One region of the Pseudomonas sp. FW305-3-2-15-C-LB1 genome, then DNA from elsewhere that is predicted to be linked to it. Evidence: predicted binding sites of a transcription regulator. Region 1 holds the regulator's gene; the other holds the start of a gene.
What was found. Region 1 encodes FliA, which starts transcription of late flagellar genes. Its sites were predicted from a motif close to CTAAAGTTTNNNNNNNNNNNGCCGNTAA; they were not measured.

Region 1 (8,770 bases):
GCCTACCGCCTGACCCTGATGGGCGTGATCCTGGCGGAAGCCGAGATCTACCCGGACCGCGAGCTGGCAATCAACCCGGGGCAGGTGTTCGGCAGCCTCAACGGCATTACCGCCAAAGATCCGGCTTTTGGCCTGGACGCGGTATGGATCGAAATCAGTCAGCGCAGCCAGGCGCAGTCCCTGGGTTACACCGTGGTGGACGCCAGCACCGTGGTCGCCACCCACCTCAACCAGATCCTGTACAAGCACTCCCACGAGCTGATCGGCCACGAAGAAGTCCAGCAATTGATGGGTTTGCTCGGCAAAGCCTCGCCAAAACTCGCCGAAGAGCTGGTGCCGGGCATTCTGTCGCTGTCCCAGTTGCTCAAGGTATTGCAGGCGTTGCTGGCCGAACAGGTGCCGGTGCGCGACATTCGCAGCATTGCCGAGGCTATCGCCAACAATGCCGCCAAGAGTCAAGATACTGCCGCGCTGGTGGCCGCGGTGCGCGTCGGATTGTCGCGTGCAATCGTGCAAAGCATTGTAGGGCTTGACTCCGAGCTGCCTGTGATCACCTTGGAACCCAGGTTGGAACAAATATTGCTCAATAGTATTCAGAAGGCAGGACAAGGCCAGGAAGAGGGCGTTCTGCTGGAGCCAAGCATGGCGGAGAAGCTGCAGCGTTCGTTGATCGACGCCGCGCAACGCCAGGAAATGCAAGGCCAACCGGTGATCCTGCTGGTGGCAGGCCCGGTCCGGGCGATGTTGTCGCGGTTTGGGCGCCTGGCAGTACCGAATTTGCACGTTTTGGCTTATCAGGAAATTCCTGACAACAAGCAAGTGACTATCGTCGCGACAGTAGGGCCCAACGGCTGAGGGTAGTGGGTTATGCAAGTGAAGCGTTTTTTCGCCGCCGATATGCGTCAGGCCATGAAACTGGTTCGTGATGAGCTGGGCGCCGACGCCGCGATTATCGGCAACCGTCGTATTGCCGGCGGTGTCGAGCTGACGGCTGCCCTGGATTACACCCCTTCGGCCCTGGCGCCGCGCGTGCCGAACATGGAGCTCGAAGACGAGCTGCGCAAGACCGCTTCGCGCATCGTCTCGGCCCAGGCTGAACTGAGCATGCGTGGCGACAGCGATGCCACCACCAATCGTCAGTTGTTCGCCGGCCTGCCGCTGACCGCCGCCGAGCCATTGGTTGAGCCGACCTTCAAAGAGCCGCCGCGTCCCGCTGCGCCAGCCCCGGCAGCGGCGGTTGACCAGCGCGTGTTCGATTCGATGCGCTTTGAACTCAACGGTTTGCGTGAACTGCTCGAAGTGCAGTTGGGCTCGCTGGCCTGGAACCAGTTGCAAGGCAGCAAACCGCAACAGGCCAACCTGTGGCGCCGCCTGCAACGCATCGGCCTGTCCGGCCCGTTGTCCCGCGACCTGCTGGCCCTGACCACCGAGATCGAAGAGCCTCGCCAGGCCTGGCGCATGTTGCTGGCCCATCTGGCGCGGATGATCGCCACCCCGGAAATCGAACCCCTGGAAGAGGGCGGTGTGATCGCCATGGTCGGCCCTGCCGGCATGGGCAAGACCACCACCCTGGCCAAGCTGGCCGCCCGTTACGTGCTCAAGTACGGCGCTCAGAATATCGCGCTGGTGAGCATGGACAGCTACCGTATTGGTGCCCAGGAGCAGCTCAAGACCCTGGGCCGCATTCTCAATGTGCCGGTGACCCATGTCGACCCGGGCCAGTCCCTGGCCAACGCCCTCGACCCGCTGCTGCGCAAGCGCGTGGTGCTGATCGATACCGCCGGCCTGCAAGCCAGCGACCCGGCCTTGCGCATGCAGTTGGAAAGCCTGGCCGGGCGTGGCATCAAGTCGAAAAATTACCTGGTGCTTGCAACCACCAGCCAGAAACAGGTTCTTACCGCTGCGTATCATAGTTACAAGCGCTGCGGCCTGGCCGGTTGCATCCTCACCAAGCTCGACGAAACCGCGAGCCTGGGCGAGGTGCTGAGCCTGGCCATCAGTCATGAATTGCCGGTCGCCTACCTGACCGACGGGCCGCGGATCCCGGATGATCTGCATCTGCCGCGCCGTCATCAGTTGGTCAGCCGTGCAGTCAGCGTGCAAATGCAAGACGAGCCTAGCGAGGAAGCGATGGCCGATATGTTCGCCGACCTCTACCACAACCCGGCGAAGCGGGTAGGTTGAGGACGGTATGAACACCGTGAAAAGTATCTACATCGATGGTCTGCAAGCGATTCACGCGGCCAAGCCATGTAGCCTGCGTCTAAGCAAGACAAGGTAAAGAAATAAAATGGGCAGCATGCATCCCGTACAGGTGATCGCGGTGACCGGCGGCAAAGGTGGCGTCGGAAAAACTAACGTGTCAGTGAATTTGTCCCTGGCCCTGGCAGAGCTTGGCCGTCGCGTCATGCTGCTGGATGCTGACCTGGGGTTGGCGAACGTCGACGTTCTGCTGGGGCTGACGCCCAAGCACACCCTTGCCGATGTGATCGAGGGCCGTTGTGAGCTGCGCGATGTGCTGCTGCAAGGTCCCGGTGGCATCCGCATCGTCCCGGCCGCCTCCGGCACCCAGAGCATGGTGCACCTGAGCCCGGCGCAGCATGCCGGCCTGATCCAGGCCTTCAGTGACATCGGCGACAACCTCGACGTGCTGGTGATCGACACCGCCGCCGGGATCGGCGAATCCGTGGTCAGCTTCGTGCGCGCCGCGCAGGAAGTGTTGCTGGTGGTCTGCGATGAACCCACCTCGATCACCGACGCCTACGCCCTGATCAAACTGCTTAACCGTGATTACGGCATGAACCGCTTCCGCGTCCTGGCCAACATGGCCCAGAGTCCGCAGGAAGGGCGCAACCTGTTCGCCAAGTTGACCAAGGTCACGGATCGTTTCCTCGATGTCGCCTTACAATACGTCGGCGCAGTTCCCTACGACGAGTGTGTGCGCAAGGCTGTGCAAAAGCAGCGTGCAGTCTACGAAGCATTCCCTCGTTCCAAGTGTGCACTGGCGTTCAAGGCTATTGCCCAGAAGGTCGATACCTGGCCGTTGCCCGCCAACCCCCGGGGGCATCTGGAGTTTTTCGTCGAGCGATTGGTGCATCAGACGAGCGCAGGACCCGTGCTATGACAGCGACCGGCTACAACGCTTACAAGAAGTCTGCCCGTGACAGCCAGGGCGAGTTGATCGAGCGCTACGCGCCCCTGGTCAAGCGCATTGCCTATCACCTGCTGGCACGCCTGCCCGCCAGCGTGCAGGTCGAAGACCTGATCCAGGCGGGCATGATCGGCCTGCTCGAAGTGTCGACCAAATACGACGCGAGCAAGGGGGCGAGTTTCGAGACGTATGCGGGCATCCGCATCCGTGGCGCGATGCTCGATGAAGTGCGCAAAGGTGACTGGGCGCCGCGTTCGGTACACCGCAACACACGCATGGTCAGTGACGCAATTCGCGCAATTGAAGCAAAAACCGGTCGCGACGCTAAAGATCACGAAGTTGCGGCCGAACTCCAATTGAGTCTCGACGATTACTACGGGATTTTGAACGATACCTTGGGCAGCCGCCTGTTCAGTTTCGACGACCTGTTGCAGGACGGCGAACATGAAGGGCTGCACGAGGACGGCGCGAGTGCTCATATGGAGCCATCGCGTGACCTGGAAGATGAGCGTTTCCAGGGAGCGTTGGCGGACGCGATTGCCAATTTGCCGGAGCGTGAGCGGCTGGTGTTGGCGCTGTACTACGACGAAGAGCTGAACCTCAAGGAAATCGGTGAGGTCCTGGGTGTCAGCGAATCGCGGGTCAGCCAGTTGCACAGCCAGTGCGCAGCCCGCTTGCGGGGGCGTTTGGGAGAGTGGCGAGCGCGCTGAACAGGCAGTGTGGGGACACTGCAGACGATACCGCGAGGGCAACCGGCCTTCGCGGGTTCGACCCGTGGTGCCCCCGGCAGTCCTTTTTGTGTAATGCCTGTTGATTGAAATGGCGCGTCCAGGTGCTGGGCGCGTTTAAGACTGCTTGGAGGTCGAATTGGACAAGAACATGAAAATCCTCATCGTTGATGACTTCTCAACGATGCGGCGGATCATAAAAAACCTGTTGCGTGACCTTGGGTTCACAAACACGGTCGAGGCGGATGACGGCATTACGGCCATTCCGATCCTCAACAGCGGGAGCATCGACTTTCTGGTAACAGACTGGAACATGCCGGGCATGACCGGTATCGACTTGCTGCGCCACGTGCGCGCTGACGAAAAGCTGCGCAGCCTGCCTGTGCTGATGGTCACCGCCGAAGCCAAGCGTGAGCAGATCATCGAAGCCGCCCAGGCCGGGGTCAACGGTTACGTGGTCAAGCCATTCACGGCATTGGCCTTGAAAGAGAAGATCGAAAAAATCTTCGAACGCATCCACGGCTAATGCCATCGCGGGGGAGCTATGGAGCATAAAGAAACGTCACAGGGAGACTTCGAGTCGACCCTGAAAAAGCATGCTCACCAGTTGGTCGACAGCCTTGAAAGAGGCCAGTTCGGCGACGCGGTGCAGTTAATCCATGAGCTCAACCAGACCCGTGACCGCGGCCTGTACCAGGAAGTGGGCAAGCTCACACGCGAGCTGCACAGTGCGATCGTCAATTTCCAGATTGACCCGCACATGCCCCAGGCCGAAGAAATCTCGCAAATCACCGATGCCACCGAACGCCTGTCCTATGTGGTCAGGCTGACTGAGGCGGCGGCCAACCGCACCATGGACCTGGTGGAAAACGCCACGCCCCTGGTCAACGGCATGGCCACTGAAGCCCAGGCCCTGAGCCACGACTGGGGCCGCTTCATGCGCCGGGAAGTGGGGGCCGAGGAGTTTCGCGAGTTGGCGCGTCGGGTCGACGGTTTCCTGTCACGCAGCGAGCAGGAAAACCGTACGGTTTCCAGCAACCTCAACGACATTCTGCTGGCCCAGGATTACCAGGACCTCACCGGTCAGGTGATCAAGCGTGTGACCCAGTTGGTCACCGAAGTGGAAAGCAACTTGCTCAAATTGGTGCTTATGGCAGGCCAGGTTGACCGTTTCGCTGGCATCGAACATGACCGCGAAGCGATCCTCTCGGAAAAAGATCCACAAAAACATCTCGCCAAGGGTGAAGGTCCGCAGATTCATGCCGATAAACGTGAAGACGTTGTATCGGGTCAAGATGATGTCGATGACCTGTTATCCAGTTTAGGCTTCTAAGGAGCACCCACATGAGCTTCGGCGCCGATGAAGAAATCCTTCAGGATTTCCTTGTAGAGGCCGGCGAAATTTTAGAGCAGTTGTCCGAGCAACTGGTCGAGCTGGAAAGCCGACCGGATGATGCGAACCTGCTCAATGCAATTTTTCGCGGTTTTCACACTGTAAAAGGGGGCGCCGGCTTCCTCCAGCTCCATGAGCTGGTGGAGTGCTGCCACATCGCCGAGAACGTGTTCGACATCCTGCGCAAGGGTGAGCGTCACGTTGATTCGGAGTTGATGGACGTGATTCTCGAAGCACTGGATGCGGTCAACGGCATGTTCAGCGAGGTGCGTGAGCGTGCCCCGATCACGGCGGCGACCCCGGAACTGCTGGCCGCCCTGGCGCGCTATGCGGAGCCTGCCGACACGTCGGCCGCACCGGTGGTTGAAGCCGCGCCGGAGCCTGTGGTTGAGGCCGAACCGGATGTGACCGACAGCGAATTCGAACAGCTGCTCAACTCCCTCAGTGCCGTCAAGGCCGAGGCGCAAGCACCGGCCGCGCCGGTCGCCGCACCGACCAGCGAAGACATCACTGACGCTGAGTTCGAATCGCTGCTCGACCAGTTGCATGGCAAAGGTCAGTTCGCGGCCGACGCCGTGGCACCCGCCGCTGCGGCTGCGGATGCACCGGCGGCCAGCGCCAGCACCGATATTACCGACGATGAATTCGAGGCATTGCTCGACCAACTGCATGGCAAGGGCACCTTCGCGGCCGACGCCTTGCCGGAAGTCGCCGCCACGGCTGCGGCACCGGCTGCTGCCAGTGCCGCTCCTGCGGGCGATGGGCTGATCTCCGATCACGAGTTCGAATCCCTGCTGGACGAATTGCACGGCAAGGGCAAGTTCAGTGAAGTGGCCCCGGCCGCTGCGGTTGCGACAGCTGCACCGGCCGCCGCCAAGGCCGCTGCGCCTGCTCCAGCCGCCAAGCCAGCACCGGCCCCGGCCGCCGCACCTGCTCCGGCGCGCGCCGCCCCGGCACCGGCAGCCGAGAAGCCTGCCAGTGAAGCCGAGACCACCGTGCGGGTGGATACCGCGCGCCTGGACGACATCATGAACATGGTCGGCGAACTGGTACTGGTGCGTAACCGCCTGGTGCGCCTGGGCCTGAGCAGCGGCGATGAAGCCATGCAGAAAGCCGTGTCGAACCTCGACGTGGTGACCGCCGACCTGCAGACCGCCGTGATGAAAACGCGGATGCAGCCGATCAAGAAAGTCTTCGGGCGCTTCCCGCGCCTGGTTCGCGACCTCGCGCGTCAGCTGAAGAAAGAAATCAACCTGGAACTGGTGGGCGAAGAAACCGACCTCGACAAGAACCTGGTCGAGGCCCTGGCCGACCCGCTGGTCCACTTGGTGCGCAACGCCGTGGACCACGGCGTGGAAACCCCGGAAGAGCGCGAAGCCTCGGGCAAGTCGCGCAACGGCAAGGTGATCCTGGCTGCCGAGCAAGAGGGCGACCACATCCTGCTGTCGATCACTGACGACGGCAAAGGCATGGACCCGACCATATTGCGCAACATCGCGGTCAAGCGCGGCGTGATGGACAAGGACGCCGCCGACCGCCTGACCGACACCGAGTGCTACAACCTGATCTTCGCCCCGGGCTTCTCGACCAAGACCGAGATTTCCGACGTGTCCGGCCGTGGCGTCGGCATGGACGTGGTGAAGACCAAGATCAGCCAGCTCAACGGCTCGATCAACATCTACTCGACCAAGGGCCAGGGCTCCAAGATCGTCATCAAGGTGCCGTTGACCCTGGCGATCATGCCGACCCTGATGGTGATGCTGGGCAACCAGGCGTTCGCCTTCCCGCTGGTCAACGTCAACGAAATCTTCCACCTCGACCTGTCGCGCACCAACGTGGTGGACGGCCAGGAAGTGGTGATCGTGCGCGACAAGGCATTGCCCCTGTTCTACCTCAAGCGCTGGCTGGTGGCATCGGCCAAGCATGAAGAGCAGCGCGAAGGCCATGTGGTGATTCTCTCCGTGGGCACCCAGCGCATCGGCTTTGTCGTCGATCAACTGGTTGGCCAGGAAGAAGTGGTCATCAAGCCTTTGGGCAAAATGCTGCAGGGAACCCCGGGCATGTCGGGTGCGACCATCACCGGTGACGGTCGGATCGCGCTGATTCTCGATGTTCCGAGCATGCTCAAGCGTTACGCCGCTCGGCGTATTTGATTCTGGTGGGGCAGGGCGGTAGTGCCCGCCCCGCCTAACGGAGTGTTTATGGCAGTCAAGGTCCTGGTGGTGGACGATTCGGGTTTCTTCCGCCGCCGCGTCTCGGAAATTCTTTCCGCCGATCCAACGATCCAGGTGGTCGGCACGGCCACCAACGGCAAAGAGGCGATTGATCAAGCCATTGCGTTGAAACCGGACGTGATCACCATGGACTACGAGATGCCGATGATGGATGGCATCACGGCAGTCCGGCACATCATGCAACGCTGCCCGACCCCGGTCCTGATGTTTTCCTCGCTGACGCACGAAGGCGCCCGGGTCACCCTGGATGCGCTGGACGCCGGCGCGGTGGACTTCCTGCCGAAGAATTTCGAAGACATCTCGCGCAACCCCGAGAAGGTCAAGCAGATGCTCTGCGAGAAAGTGCACAGCATTTCGCGCAGTAACCGTCGCAGCCTGTTCAGCGCGCCTGCGCCAACCGCTGCGCCAGCACCGGCTCCAGCGGCACCGACATCGTCGTTTGCGCGCCCTGCGCCTGCGCCGGTGGCACGGCCTGCGGTGGCACCCGCTCGCACGGCGGCGCCTGCGTCTTCGCATTCGCCCGCACCCAAGCGCAAGGCCTACAAGCTGGTCGCCATCGGCACCTCCACCGGCGGCCCGGTTGCGCTGCAACGCGTATTGACCCAATTGCCGGCCAACTTCCCGGCGCCGATCGTATTGATCCAGCATATGCCGGCGGCGTTCACCAAGGCTTTCGCCGAGCGCCTGGACAAGCTGTGCCGCATCAGCGTCAAGGAAGCCGAGGATGGCGACATCCTGCGCCCTGGCCTGGCGCTGCTGGCCCCCGGTGGCAAGCAGATGATGGTCGACGGCCGTGGCGCGATCAAAATCCTGCCGGGCGACGAACGCCTGAATTACAAGCCGTGCGTGGACATCACCTTCGGTTCGGCAGCCAAGTCCTACGGTGACAAAGTTCTGGCGGTGGTGCTCACCGGCATGGGCGCCGACGGCCGTGAAGGTGCGCGCCTACTCAAGCAGGGCGGCAGTGCCATCTGGGCCCAGGACGAAGCCAGCTGCGTGATCTATGGCATGCCCATGGCCATCGTCAAGGCGGACCTGGCCGACGCCGTCTACAGCCTGGACGACATCGGCAAGCATCTGGTGGAGGCCTGCCTCTGATGGATGTACTGAGCCTGATCGGCATCATCATGGCGTTTGTCGCGATCATCGGCGGCAACTACCTCGAGGGCGGGCACCTCGGCGCCCTGGCCAACGGGCCGGCGGCGCTGATCGTGATCGGCGGCACCGTGGGCGCGGCGTTGTTGCAATCGCCCATGAGCTCGTT
Region 2 (8,770 bases), on a different contig from region 1:
CACCATGACCAGGCCGATGGGCCAGCACCAGGGGTTTTGCTTGACGGTCAGCCACACCGCGATCACCCCGAGGGCGGCGGCGAACAGTTCAAGCCCGGACATGGTGGTTCCTTGGGAGAGTGGGAGAGGGCGGGGATTGTAACCAAAGAAGAATGCTGCGGGCATTATCTCTGTGGCGAGCGGGCTTGCCCCGCGTTGGGCTGCGTAGCAGCCCCACTAAATACGCCGCGTACTGTCTGACAGTATGCGGTGTCTGGTTTTAGGGCTGCTGTGCAGCCCAACGCGGGGCGAGCCCGCTCGCCACATTAAGCGGGCTCGCCACAAGCAGCATCAGATCTTGAATTGGCGCAGCAGGCCGTCGAGCTGGTCGCTCAGGCCACGCAACTGTGCACTTGCCAGACTCGACTGCTCCGCCGCCAGTGCCGTGCTGTGGGACAACCCGGCCGCCTGGGTGACGTTCTGGTTGATGTCTTCCACCACATGGGCCTGTTGCAGCGTCGCGCTGGCAATCGAGGCGTTGAGGCCGTTGAGGTTGCGCAATGCCTGGCCGATGGCGGTCAGGCTGGCCCCGGCCTGGCCGGCTTGTTCGATGGTCAGTTGGGAGGCGCTGTGGCTGTCGCTGATCACCTTGACCGCCGCTTCCGAGTGGCCCTGCAGGCGCTCGATCATGCCCTGGATCTCGGCGGTGGACTTTTGTGTGCGCTGGGCCAGCAGCCGCACTTCATCGGCCACCACGGCAAAGCCGCGGCCTTGCTCGCCGGCACGCGCCGCTTCAATTGCCGCGTTGAGGGCCAGCAGGTTGGTCTGGTCGGCGATCGAGCGGATCACTTCGAGCACGCTGCCGATCTGGGTGCTTTCGGCGGACAGGGTACGGATCACCTCCACCGCCTGGCTGATGGTGCCGGAGAGCTGGTCGATCTGTTGCAGGCTGCCGTCGATATTGACCTGGCCTTGTTGCGCCTGGGCCTGGGCGTCGCGCATTTCGCTGGCGGCGTGTTCGGCGTTCTTGGCTACGTCCTGCACGCCGTAGGTGACTTCGTTGATGGCAGTGGCCACCAGCTCCATCTGCTGGGACTGCTGCTGGCTGCGATCATGGGCCTGGGTCGCATTGGTGCCCAGTTCCTGGGACGACTGGCCCAAGGCGTTGGCGCATTCCTGCAACTGGCTGACCACCTGGCGCAGCTTGGCGGTGAAGCTGTTGAAGTGCCGGGCCAGTTGGGTGACTTCGTCCTGGCCATGGGTGTCGAGGCTGCGGGTCAGGTCGCTTTCGCCGCTGGCGATGTTGCCCATGGCGTTCACCGCATCCTGCAACGGCCGCACGATGCTGCGGGCGATCAGCGCTACCAGCAATGCCATGAGCACCGCGATACCCAGGCCGATAAACGAGGCTTTCCACACCTGGCCGCTGAACTCGGCCTGCACATCGTCCACGTACACGCCGGAGCCGATGATCCAGCCCCACGGCTCGAACAACTGGATATACGAGGTCTTGGCCACCGGCGCTTCGGCACCCGGTTTCGGCCAGCGATAGTTGACGATGCCGGCGCCCTTGGCCTTGGCCAGGCTCACGAATTCGTTGAACACCGCAAACCCGTCGGGGTCGCGGATGGCCGAGAGGTTCTGGCCGTCGAGCTTGGGGTTGGCCGGGTGCATGATCATCACCGGCGTGAGGTCGTTGATCCAGAAGTAGTCGTCATGGTCATAGCGCAAACCGCGCACGGCACTCAGGGCCTGTTTCTGGGCGGCTTCGCGGGTCATGACGCCGGTAGTTTCCAGGCCGTGATAAAACGTCAGGATCCCGCTGGCGGTCTGGACCACGTGTTGGGTCTGTTGGCGCTTGGCCTGGTAAAGGTCGTCGTGGATCTGCTTGAGCATCAATAAACCCAGGGCCAGCAGCATCAGCACGGCGACTATCAGGATCAGCCAGAGGCGCCGGCTGATCGACATATTGCGCAAACTGTTCATCGTCCTGTCACTCCGTGCTTTTTATAATTGTGGGCGCTGCATCGACTTTTCCGCCTTGTCTGATAGGCTTTCGGCCTGTATTCGGAAAACCTGAGTACTGTCTGATTTTTCACAAGATTTTTGCGTACCGGGTGTGAGAGTCACCCCCGGGTCTTGTCGTCAGTGAACCATTAAAAAGATCAACAAGGCTTGCCATAGAGCAAGACCTTTGGGGGAAGCATGGATTTTTGGACCGCCATACAGGCATTGATTCTTGGCGTTGTGGAGGGGCTGACCGAGTTCCTGCCGATTTCCAGCACCGGCCACCAGATCATCGTCGCCGACTTGATCGGCTTCGGCGGCGAGCGTTTCGAAGCCTTCAACATCATCATCCAGTTGGGTGCGATCCTTGCCGTGGTCTGGGAGTTTCGCCGCAAGATTCTCGACGTGGTCATCGGTTTGCCGACCCAGCGCAATGCCCAGCGCTTTACCATCAACCTGATCATTGCCGTGTTGCCGGCAGTGGTGTTGGGGGTGATCTTCGCCGACCTTATCAAGCACTACCTGTTCAACCCGATCACCGTGGCAACCGCCTTGGTGGTAGGTGGCATCATCATGTTGTGGGCCGAGCAGCGTCAGCACCGTAGCCACGCCAACACCGTCGACGAGATCACCTGGAAAGATGCGGTCAAGATCGGCTTCGCCCAGTGCCTGGCCATGATCCCCGGCACGTCGCGCTCCGGTGCGACCATCATTGGCGGCCTGTTGTTCGGCCTGTCGCGCAAGACCGCGACCGAGTTCTCGTTCTTCCTGGCCATGCCGACCATGGTCGGTGCTGCGCTGTACTCGGGCTACAAGTACCGTGACCTGTTCCAGCCAGCGGATTTCCCGGTGTTCGCCATCGGCTTCGTGACCTCGTTCATCTTCGCGATGATTGCGGTCAAGGGCTTGCTCAAGTTCATCGCCAGCCACAGCTACGCGGCATTTGCCTGGTACCGCATCGCATTCGGCCTGCTGATCCTGGCGACCTGGCAGTTCGGCTGGATCGACTGGACGGCGGTCAAGCCTTGAACATCCAGTATCCGCGTTTGAAGGCGGCGATCTTCGCGCTGTTGTGCGCGCCGCCGTTGATAGGGGCCGCGCTGGTCTGGTATCGCGGCGAGACGCTGATCCCGCTGGCCGCCTATGGTGTCGTCAGCGTGATCGCGTTTTTCCTGTACTGGAGCGACAAGCGCAAAGCGCAGACCGACCGCTGGCGCACCCCGGAAAACATCCTGCACGCCGTGGAGCTGGCGGGTGGCTGGCCGGGAGCGTTGATTGCCCAGCAGGTGTTCCGGCACAAGACGCGCAAGGTGTCGTACCAGGTGCTGTTCTGGGTGATCGTGCTGTTGCATGAGGTGTTCTGGTTGGACCAGTTGTTCCTCGGCGGCACCTTGCTCTCAGTCCTCTAGCCGCAACCCGACCTGCGTGCGCTTGGGCAACTTGCTCACCACCAACTGGTGGGAACGCTGCAACAAGCCGCGCAGTTCTTCGGCGCCCAGCGGGTAGGGCGTGTTCATGATGATCCACTGTGCACGCGCCAGGTACGGCGCCGGGTGGATGCCGGGGCGATCCACATGGCCGAGGAACAGCTCCTTGTCGACCTTGAACGCCAGCGATTCACCACGCAGGTTTTGCAGGGCGAACATCTTGTTGCCGGCAATCGAGAACACCCGCACGCCGCCCCATTTGTAGTCTTCGCGCGCGCCGGGCAGCGCCAGGCAGAACGCCGCGACTTGTGCTTCGGTCATCTTCATAGCAAGCGGTCTCCACAGCCTTTGAAACCTTCTTCGAGGTAGTCGATCCAGGCCCGGATCGCCGGCAGCACGCCGCGCCGATGCGGGTAGACGGCCTGGAGCCAACCGCCCGGCAACGACCATTCGGGCAACAGTTGCACCAACCGGCCGTTTGCCAGTTCCTCTTCACAGTACATCATCGGCAGTACGGTAAAGCCCAGGCCCATGATGGCGCTGGCTTTGCGCACGATAAAGTCGTCGATACCCAGGCGGGCTTCCATCGCCAGGTCGTGGGCGTTGCCCAGGGGATCGAGAATGCGCTGGTGCACCAGCCGGTCCGCCTCCAGTGCACCGAGGATCGGCAGCTGCTTGAGGTCGTCCAGGGTCGTGACCTGACGCCCGAGCATCAGTGCGGGGCTGGCCACCAGCACGGTCTGGGCCTGGCGCAGGCGTTTGGTCACCAACAGCGGGTCCTCATCGCCCAGCTCACGCACGCGCAAGGCCACATCGATGCCTTCGGCCACCAGGTCGACGCGGCGGTTGACCAGGGTCATCTCCAACTGCACCTGCGGGTGGGCGGCAAGAAAACCGGCGACCAGCTCCGGCAGGATGTGCTGGGCCATGCCCACCGGGCAGCTCACCCGCAGTCGCCCACGGGGCTCGCTGGACATGCTGGCCACGGCCTCATCGGCCATTTCCGCCTCCAGCAGCATGGCCTGGCAATGGCGCAGGTAGCGTTCGCCGACGGCGGTGAGGGTAAGCTGGCGGGTGGTACGTTGCAGCAGGCGTGCACCGAGGCGCTCTTCCAGCTCGGCGATGCGCCGCGACAGCCGCGACTTGGGAATTCCCAGCAGCCGGCCGGCGGCGGCGAAACCGCCGGCTTCGACGACTTTGGCGAAATAATAGAGGTCGTTGAGGTCTTGCATGGTCAGCCCATTGTCCTGTCAATGGGACGAACTATCCGCGCCTGACGAGGGCAAATCCACTACAAATGCGCACCGCCCATCAACACATACTTTACCTGCACATACTCTTCGATCCCGTAATAGCTGCCTTCGCGGCCATAACCGGACTGCTTGATCCCGCCAAACGGCACCGACGCGGTGCCGACCGAGCCTGAGTTGAGAATCACCATCCCGGCCTCCAACTGGCACGACAGGCGCAACGATCGCCCCAGCGCGCTGGTGTAGGCATAGGCGACCAGGCCGAACTCCGTCTGGTTGGCGCGGGCGATCACTTCTTCTTCGTCCTTGAACGAGTAGATGGCGAACACCGGCCCGAAGATCTCCTCGGTCGCCAGGGGGGAGTCGTCCCGCAAACCGGTCAACACCGTCGGCTCGTAGAACAGGCCGCCCTTGGCGTGGGGCCTGCCGCCCATCAGCACGCTGGCTCCGGCAGCCTTGGCGGCTTCCACCAGGCGCACGACCTTGTCAAAGCCCGCTTGATTGACCAGCGGGCCGACCACAAAACCTTCACGCAGGCCCTGGTCCACTTCGATCCCGGCCACTGCATGCTGCACGCGCTGGATGAAGTCCTCGAGGATGCTGTGCTGCACAAATATCCGGTTCGGCGAGATGCATACCTGGCCTGAGTTGCGCAGCTTGGCACCGACCAGTCCCTTCACCGCCTCATCCAGATCGGCGTCCTGGAACACGATAAACGGCGCGTTGCCGCCCAGCTCCAGGGTCATCTTCTTGATGCTTGCCGCGCATTGTGCGGCAAGCAATTTGCCAACGCCGGTGGAACCGGTAAACGAGATCTTGCGGATACGCGGGTCGCCCGTGAGGATCAGGCCGATCTCCCTGGGGTCGCCCGCTACCACCTCCAGCACGCCTTCGGGGATGCCAGCCTTGCGTGCGTACTCCAGCAATTTGAAGGCCGTCAGCGGTGTATCCTCGGCGGGTTTGATCACCATGGTGCAACCGGCGGCCAGGGCCGTGGCGACCTTGCGGGTGATCATCATGAACGGGAAGTTCCATGGGGTGATGGCCGCGACCGGGCCGATGGCTTCCTTGGTCACCAGCACATTGGCGTTGCGGTCATGGGTAGGGATCGTGTCGCCGTACACGCGCTTGGCCTCTTCGGCATACCACTCGATAAAGCCCAGGCCGTAGTCGATCTCGCCACGGGCTTCACTGAGGCATTTGCCGTTTTCGCGGCAGAGCAATTCGGCGAAGGCTTCCTTGTCGGCCTTGACCGCGTCATGCCAGTGGCGCAGGAGGTCGCTGCGCTCCTTGGCCAGCCTGGACGACCATGCGGGAAAGGCGGCACAGGCACGGTCGACGGCGGCCTTGACCTGGTGGGTGGTGTTCTGGGCGACGCGGCCGACTTCTTCGCCGGTAGCAGGGTTGTAGACGATAAGCATGGGGAGTCTCCGAGGGCTGAAAGTGCGGTTCCAGGCTACGCAGAGACAGTGTTTGAGCGAATATCCATTCCAATGTGCTGATTGCCTATTCCTATGAGGCCGTAGCCTGGATGCGGATTGCGCGCTACCGTGGCACTTTGCACAGAGGCCAGGATCCATGGACCGTACAGACAGAATCATCGCGCTGATGGACACCCTGGCGCCTGTCGAGGGCTATAACCTCAGCGCTCTGGATGACGTGCGCTTCCTGCGCTCCAACCGCCCCTTGCAGCGGGTGCCGGTGCTGTATGACCCCGGCATCGTGATGGTCTGCCAGGGGCGCAAGCGCGGTTACCTGGGGGAGGAGGTTTACCTGTACGACGCCCGGCATTACCTGGTGGTGTCAGTGCCGGTGCCGTTCACCATGGAGACCGACGCCAGCGAAGCCGAGCCCATGCTGGCGGTGTACCTGCGCCTGGACTTCACCCTCGCGGCCGAACTGATGGTGGCGCTGGATGAGTTTCCGGCGCTGGTCGACGCCAAACCGCGGGGCATGTATTCATCGCCCATGGATGACTTGCTCAGCGAGTCGCTGTTGCGCTTCCTGCAAGCCATGGGCACGCCGATGGACGCGCACATCCTTGGCCCGGCGTTGATGCGCGAAATCTACTACCGGATCCTCACGGGCGAGCAGGGCGGTTCGATGCGCGCCGCGTTGAATCGCCAGGGGCAGTTCGGCAAGGTGGCGCGGGCGATTCGCAAGATCCATGGGTGTTATGCCCAGCACCTGGACGTGGAGGCGTTGGCCCGGGAGGCGATGATGAGCGTGCCGAGCTTTCACGCGCATTTCCGCACGGTCACCGACACCTCGCCGATGCAGTACCTCAAGTCCACGCGCCTGCACCAGGCGCGTTTGCTGATGCTGCGCAGCGATATCAGCGCCGCCACGGCAAGTGCCAAGGTCGGCTATGAAAGCCCTTCGCAGTTCAGTCGCGAGTTCAAGCGCTTCTTCGGGCGCACACCCCAGGCGGAAATCCAGTGGATGAAACGCACCTATGCGTTGCCGGCGCCTGCGTCGGCGTCGATTTACGTGTCGTCCCATTGAACATTGTCCTGCTGGCGGGACAAACAGTCGCGTTTCAATGGTCTAATCCTTTATTCGGATCATCTGTAGGATGAACCTCACTCGAACGCCCCACGGCGATCCTCACTTGGAGATTCCGCATGAAACTGTTGCATATCGATTCCAGCATCCTCGGCGACAACTCGGCGTCCCGTCAGCTCAGCGCGGGCGTGGTCAAGGCCTGGCAAGCGGCTGAACCGGGTGTGGAAGTGACCTACCGTGACCTGGCCAGCGAAGGCATCAACCACTTTTCCGGCGCAACCCTCGGCGCCCTAGGCACCGCCGCCGAACTGCGTGATGCCGCGCAGAAGCATGAGGCTGACCTGAGCGCTTCGTCGCTGGCTGAATTCCTCGCCGCCGACGCAGTAGTAGTTGGCGCACCGATGTACAACTTCACCATTCCAACCCAGTTGAAAGCCTGGATCGACCGTATCGCCGTCGCCGGCCAGACTTTTCGCTACAGCGAAGCCGGCCCTGAAGGCCTGTGCGGCAACAAGAAGGTCATCATCGTGTCCACCGCGGGCGGCCTGCACGCCGGCCAGGCCTCGGGTGCTGCCCATGAAGGCTACCTGAAGCTGCTGTTTGGCTTCCTGGGTATCACCGATATCGAAATCGTACGCGCCGAAGGCCTGGCCTACGGTGATGAAGTGCGCAGCAAAGCCCTGAACGACGCCAACGTGGTCATCAACGAACAATTGTTCGCCACCGCGTAAGGCTTGTGTAAATTCCGCCTTTGCTCGGTTTCATTCTGAAGCCGGGCGCCTAAACTCTGTATTCTGCTCGCCTCAAAGCGAACGGAGTACGGAGTTTTTTCGTTTGTGCGTTGTCATTACTTTGGCCCAGGTTGTGCAAGCATGGGTTTAACACCCTGGACTTTTTTCGATATGTCGGTTCTCACGCAGCAAAGGTGGACATCCCCATGATGCGTCTTTGTGCCGTTATGGTTCTTTCCCTGCTCGGCGGCCTGATTTCAGTGCACGCCGCACCTGCGCCGCACCCGCATTGGAGTGTGGGCTTCCATCGCATGACGTTTCTGGATCCGTTGGACCTGCAGCCGATGAAAGCCGTGGCGTTCTACCCGTCCACCGGCCTTGAGCACACCACGCAACTGGGCGCCTACCACGTCGCCGCTACCGAAGACGCCAAGATCGCCATCGGCCGTTTCCCGATGCTGATGCTGTCCCACGGCAACACCGGCACGCCGCTGGCGCTGCATGACCTGGCCACCTCCCTGGCGCGCAAGGGCTTTGTAGTGGTAGCGGTGCTGCACCCTGGCGACAACTACAAGGATCACAGTCGCCTGGGCACGGTGAGCAACTTGTACGGGCGGCCGATCCAGATTTCCGAAGCGATCACCGCCACCCTGGGCGACCCGATGCTCTCGCCGTTCGTCAACGTGGACCAGGTGGGTGTCATTGGCTATTCAGCCGGGGGTGAGACCGCGTTGATCCTGGCCGGCGCCAAGCCGGATTTCGACCGCCTGCGCCGGTATTGCCAGGAGCGTCCGGAAGATCGCGACGCCTGCACCACCAAGGGTGAACTGGTGGTGGACCGTGATGACCTGCAACCGCAATCCGACCCGCG

Region 2: a site for FliA is predicted at 2,033-2,060, ahead of AC3WP7_RS13160 (methyl-accepting chemotaxis protein). Genes of this name have one in related genera too.

The regions. Positions count from the first base shown of each region.
Region 1 covers NZ_JBYSZX010000002.1:263,752-272,521, reverse strand. The annotation lists gene flhA (flagellar biosynthesis protein FlhA) at 1-855, shown strand, start outside; gene flhF (flagellar biosynthesis GTPase FlhF) at 868-2,184, shown strand; gene fleN (flagellar synthesis regulator FleN) at 2,291-3,124, shown strand; gene fliA (RNA polymerase sigma factor FliA) at 3,121-3,861, shown strand; gene AC3WP7_RS05025 (chemotaxis response regulator CheY) at 4,031-4,405, shown strand; gene AC3WP7_RS05020 (protein phosphatase CheZ) at 4,424-5,212, shown strand; gene AC3WP7_RS05015 (chemotaxis protein CheA) at 5,224-7,425, shown strand; gene AC3WP7_RS05010 (protein-glutamate methylesterase/protein-glutamine glutaminase) at 7,474-8,604, shown strand; gene AC3WP7_RS05005 (flagellar motor protein) at 8,604-8,770, shown strand, end outside.
Region 2 covers NZ_JBYSZX010000005.1:365,345-374,114, reverse strand. The annotation lists gene pnuC (nicotinamide riboside transporter PnuC) at 1-102, opposite strand, end outside; gene AC3WP7_RS13160 (methyl-accepting chemotaxis protein) at 331-1,965, opposite strand; gene AC3WP7_RS13155 (undecaprenyl-diphosphate phosphatase) at 2,185-3,015, shown strand; gene AC3WP7_RS13150 (DUF1294 domain-containing protein) at 3,012-3,395, shown strand; gene AC3WP7_RS13145 (MmcQ/YjbR family DNA-binding protein) at 3,384-3,740, opposite strand; gene AC3WP7_RS13140 (LysR substrate-binding domain-containing protein) at 3,737-4,645, opposite strand; gene AC3WP7_RS13135 (NAD-dependent succinate-semialdehyde dehydrogenase) at 4,705-6,084, opposite strand; gene AC3WP7_RS13130 (AraC family transcriptional regulator) at 6,242-7,168, shown strand; gene AC3WP7_RS13125 (FMN-dependent NADH-azoreductase) at 7,288-7,899, shown strand; gene AC3WP7_RS13120 (alpha/beta hydrolase family protein) at 8,106-8,770, shown strand, end outside.